2 regions of the Kitasatospora sp. NPDC034023 genome follow, and region 2 is predicted to be linked to the other one. Evidence: predicted binding sites of a transcription regulator. Region 2 holds the regulator's gene; the other holds the start of a gene.
The links. The regulator HspR, encoded in region 2, represses chaperone genes until heat shock. The targets are predictions, from matches to a motif close to TTGAGNNNNNNNNNCTCAA.

Region 1 (2,454 bases), on a different contig from region 2:
CAGGTGCCTCCCAGAACCTCGACGTACCGTGGGCACGACAACACCCGACCGGGCGGAATCCGTGGTGCGCGCCGGTACGTTGGGCACCGGGCGGGAGCCGGTGGCTGCGGGTGTGGAGCGGAGGCGGCATGGCGGGACTGCGGCAGGGTGCCGACGGGCGCGTGCCCGCGGGAGCGCCGTACGGAATGCTCCGGCACGGCCTGCGCGCCGGCGCCGTCCAATGGCTGCTGGACCGCGTTCCCACGCCCCGGCGCAACCCCTTCACGCTCGGATACCTCGCGGTCGTGGGCGCCACCACGACCTTCGCGAAATTCGCCGATCCGGAACTCGTGCAGCGACTGCAGGAAGCTTCCAGCTCGGACGGCCACAACCTGCTGCAGCACCCTTTGCGTGCCCTGGTCCTGAGTGGTTTCTGGGTGGCCGGCGAGGTGTGGATGCCCTATCTCTGGGGATTCGCGTTCACCCTCGCGCCACTGGAGCGCAAGGTCGGGTCCGCCCGGGCGGCGGCGGTCTTCGCGGTCGGCCACGTCGCGGCCACCCTGCTCTCCCAGGGCGTGGTGATCATCGCGGTGGAGACCGGGCGGATGGCGCCCGAGGTGATGGACCACCTGGACATCGGGGTCAGCTACGGCGTGCTCGCCTGCCTGGGCGCGGTGGCCGGGCTGCTCTCCTGGCGCGGGCGGCTGCTCGCGCTGGGCGGCGCCGGGCTGATGATCGCCGAGCAGATCGCCTCCGACAAGGACGTCGTCACCGCGGTGGGGCACCCGGCGGCGGTACTCACCGGGGTGGCGCTGTGGCGCTGGCTGCGCCGCACCGAGCGGCGCCCGCCCCGGCTCCGTCCGGCCGCGGCGACGGTCGGCGGCGCCGTGCCCGCGCCCGCGCGCGGCGGGGCCCCCGTGCGGGCCGTGCGCTGAGGTCCGCGCGCCGAAGTCCGCTCCGGGCTCCGCGGGCTCCGCGGGCTCCGCGGGCTCCGCGGGTTTCTCCGGGCTCTCCGTGCTTGACGCTCCCTTCGCGTGCCGAGGGTTTCCCAGGAATCACTCAGCGCTCTTTTCACGTTCTTTTGACGGCCCGCCCGCGGCCCCGTCCGCGGGCCTTCCCGGCCGGATCGTGTTCGCTCACGGCGAACGAAGTCCGGGGAACATCCGGCGCCCGCCAGGCCTTAGTCAGGTCGACTCAACTTCACTGACTGGGGAGAGACCATGGCATCGACGTCCACTCCGCTCACCCTGCCCGTGCTGCCGCTGGACGACGAGGTCGTCCTGCCGGGCATGGTCGTCCCGCTGGACCTGAAGGACACCGAGGTCCGCGCAGCGGTCGAGGCCGCCCGGGCCGCGGCCGCCGGCGGCACCAAGCCACAGGTCCTGCTGGTCCCGCGGGTGGACGGCTCGTACGCGGCGGTCGGCACGCTGGCCACCGTGGAACAGGTCGGCCGGCTGGCCGATGGCCCGGGCACGATCGGGCAGCCTGCCGCGCTGGTGCGCGCCGTGCGCCGGGTCCGGATCGGCGTCGGCACCACCGGCCCCGGCGCCGCCCTCTGGGTGGAGACCACGCCGTTCCGGGAGTCCTCGGTGGGCACCCCGGTGGCCGGCCGGGCCGCCGAGCTGGTCAAGGAGTACAAGGCGCTGTCCACCCAGTGGCTGCGCAAGCGCGGCGCCTGGCAGATCGTGGACCGGGTGGCGCAGATCGAGGGCGTCGGCGAACTCGCCGACAACATCGGCTACGCGTCCTTCGCCACCGCCGAGCAGAAGCTCAAGGTGCTGCTGGAGGCCGACCAGGTCGCCCGCCTGGAGTACGCGCTGACCCTGCTGCGCGACCACCTCGCCGAGGAGGAGGTCAACGACACCATCCGCAAGGACGTCGAGGAGGGCGTGGCCAAGCAGCAGAAGGAGTTCCTGCTCCGCCGCCAGCTGGACGCCGTCCGCAAGGAGCTGGCCGAGCTGAACGGCGAAGCGGCCGACGAGGAGGGCGACTACCGCGCCCGGGTCGAGGCCGCCGACCTGCCCGAGAAGGTCCGCGAGGCCGCGCTCAAGGAGGTCGACAAGCTGGAGCGCGCGTCCGACCAGTCCCCCGAGGGCTCCTGGATCCGCACCTGGCTGGACACCGTCCTGGAACTGCCCTGGAACGAGCGGAGCGAGGACGCCTACGACATCGCCGGCGCCCGCGCGGTGCTGGACGCCGACCACGCCGGCCTGGCCGACGTGAAGGAGCGCATCGTCGAGTACCTCGCCGTCCGCAAGCGCCGGGCAGACCAGGGGCTCGGCCTGATCGGCGGCCGCCGAGGAGGCGCGGTGCTCGCGCTGGTCGGCCCGCCCGGCGTCGGCAAGACCTCGCTCGGCGAGTCGGTGGCCCGTGCCATGGGCCGCTCGTTCGTCCGGGTCGCGCTCGGCGGCGTCCGGGACGAGGCCGAGATCCGCGGCCACCGGCGCACCTACGTCGGCGCGCTGCCCGGCCGGG
Region 2 (2,454 bases):
GCAGCTACAGCTTCGACTTCGGCGACCTCTTCAGCGGCAACCAGAACGCCGGCGGCAGCGGCGGGCTCGGCGACGTCTTCGGCGGCCTCTTCAACCGCGGCGGCACCCGGCAGGCCCAGCCCCGGCGCGGCGCCGACGTCGAGACCGAGGTGACGCTCTCCTTCGAGGAAGCGGTCGACGGCGCGACCGTCCCGCTGCGGATGACCAGCCAGGCCCCCTGTCGCACCTGCAACGGCACCGGCGCCAAGTCCGGCACCACCCCGCGGGTCTGCCCCACCTGCGTCGGCGCGGGCACCGTCAGCCGCGGCCAGGGCGCCTTCGCGCTCTCCGAGCCGTGCAAGGACTGCCGCGGTCGGGGCATGATCGTCGACGACCCGTGCACCGACTGCCACGGCAGCGGCCGGGCCACCTCCGCCCGCACCATGCAGGTGCGCATCCCGGCCGGCGTCCAGGCCGACCAGCGCATCCGGCTCAAGGGCAAGGGCGCCCAGGGCGAACGCGGCGGCCAGCCCGGCGACCTCTACGTCACCGTGCACGTCGACCCGCACCCGGTCTTCGGCCGCAAGGGCGACAACCTCACCGTCACCGTCCCGGTCACCTTCCCCGAGGCGGCCCTCGGCGCCACCATCGAGGTACCCACCCTCGGCGGCCCCGCCGTGAAGCTCAAGCTGCCCCCGGGCAGCGCCAACGGCCTCACCATGCGTGCCCGCGGCAAGGGCGCCACCCGCAAGGACGGCACCCGCGGCGACCTCCTCGTCACCGTCGAGGTCGTGGTGCCGCAGCACGTCACCGGCGACGCGCTGAACGCCCTGGAGCAGTACCGCGAGGCCACCGCCTCCGACGATCCGCGAGCAGCCCTCTTCCGGGCGGCGAAGGGAGCGTGACGACCAGATGTCCCCGATGAATCCGATCAACCCCGACACCCCGATCGGCCCCGGCATCGGCGAAGGCCTGCCCGGCAACGGCAACCGCCGCCCCCGCCGGGCCCCCTCGGCCCCTCCGCCGTACGTCCTCACCGAGGACACTCCGGTGTACGTCATCTCCGTGGCCGCCGAACTGTCCGGCCTGCACCCGCAGACCCTGCGCCAGTACGACCGTCTCGGCCTGGTCTGCCCCGACCGCACCGCGGGCCGCGGCCGCCGCTACTCCTCCCGCGACATCCAGCAACTGCGCGAGGTCCAGCGGCTCTCCCAGGACGAGGGCATCAACCTGGCGGGCATCAAGCGGATCATCGAGCTGGAGAACCAGGTCACCGCCCTCCGGTCCCGCGTCGCGGAACTCGCCGACTCCCTGGAAGGCGCCGCCGCCGCCCTCCAGCAACGCGAGGCCGCCGTCCACGCCTCCTACCGCCGCGACCTCGTCCCGTACCAGCCCCCCACGCCGCAGTCCAGCGCCCTCGTCGTCTGGCGCCCCAAGCGCTGACCACGGCCGCACAGACACCGCCGCCGGCCCCCTCCTGTTCGGGGGGTGCCGGCGGCACTTTTGCAGTGAGAGAGTTCTGTTCTAGGCAGAAGTCGTCGATCTACCTGTGGCAAGGCGTCTCGTCAGTCGACTCATCACCGCCACCTAAGATCCTTGCCACAGCAGACGACAATCGCGTTGACTACGTGACGGTCAGCACTAGGAGCCGAAGATGAGTGGGCAAGAGCACGCAGGGACGGGACCTGCCGCATCACGGATCCTGTCCGAGGACGCCCGGAAGCTCTACCTGCAGGCCGTGAATGAAAACGGTCGTATCACTCCGGACGCCGGCCCGGCTGCCGGAAGCCCCGCTCTCGAAGAGCTGCTTGATCTCGGGCTACTCATACCCGACAGCGAAGAACCCGGAGCACTGCTGGCTGCCGATCCGGCACAACTCGCGAGCAGCCTGAGTTCGGCATGGCAACGACAAGCACTCGATTTGCTGTCAAAAGCAGTTTCCCTGCCGGCCGATCTCAGCGACCTCTCCGAGGCATTCCACGCCCCGGACACCACCGGCGGCTCCGTCGAATATGTCCACGGAAAGGCTCTGATTAATCAGAGGCTCCAACAGTCGGCAGCCCCGGGGGTCCTGGAAGGACTTTCCATGCAGCCCGGTGGACCAAGGCCCGCCGAAATGCTCACCTCGTTTCTGGAACGAGACCTGGAAATCCTCCGCCACGGCGCCTCGATGCGGACGATTTACCACGCGAGCACCCGCTACCACCAGCCAACACGTGACTACGTGGCGCAATTGACGGCAGAAGGGTGGCAGTTCCGGACGCTGGACGAACCGTACGCCCGGCTGATCATCGTGGATCGCCGCGTGGCCGTCATCCCGGTCGCCGCCGACTACAGCGCGGCCGCCTTCGTCCACGATCCGGCCGTCATCAGCTTCCTGATCGAGGAGGTCTTCGAACGGAGCTGGGGCAGAGCCCTGGAATTCGACGGCAATCGGGCCGTCCCGCACCAGGTGGTGTCCAGGCTCCGGCAGAC

Region 1: a site for HspR is predicted at 1,159-1,177, ahead of lon (endopeptidase La). Genes of this name have one in related genera too.

What each region holds. Positions count from the first base shown of each region.
Region 1 is NZ_JBVIRY010000015.1:62,830-65,283, forward strand. It holds gene ACZ52R_RS20705 (rhomboid-like protein) at 129-914, shown strand; gene lon (endopeptidase La) at 1,200-2,454, shown strand, end outside.
Region 2 is NZ_JBVIRY010000001.1:444,758-447,211, forward strand. It holds gene dnaJ (molecular chaperone DnaJ) at 1-884, shown strand, start outside; gene ACZ52R_RS01985 (heat shock protein transcriptional repressor HspR) at 892-1,422, shown strand; gene ACZ52R_RS01990 (helix-turn-helix domain-containing protein) at 1,634-2,454, shown strand, end outside.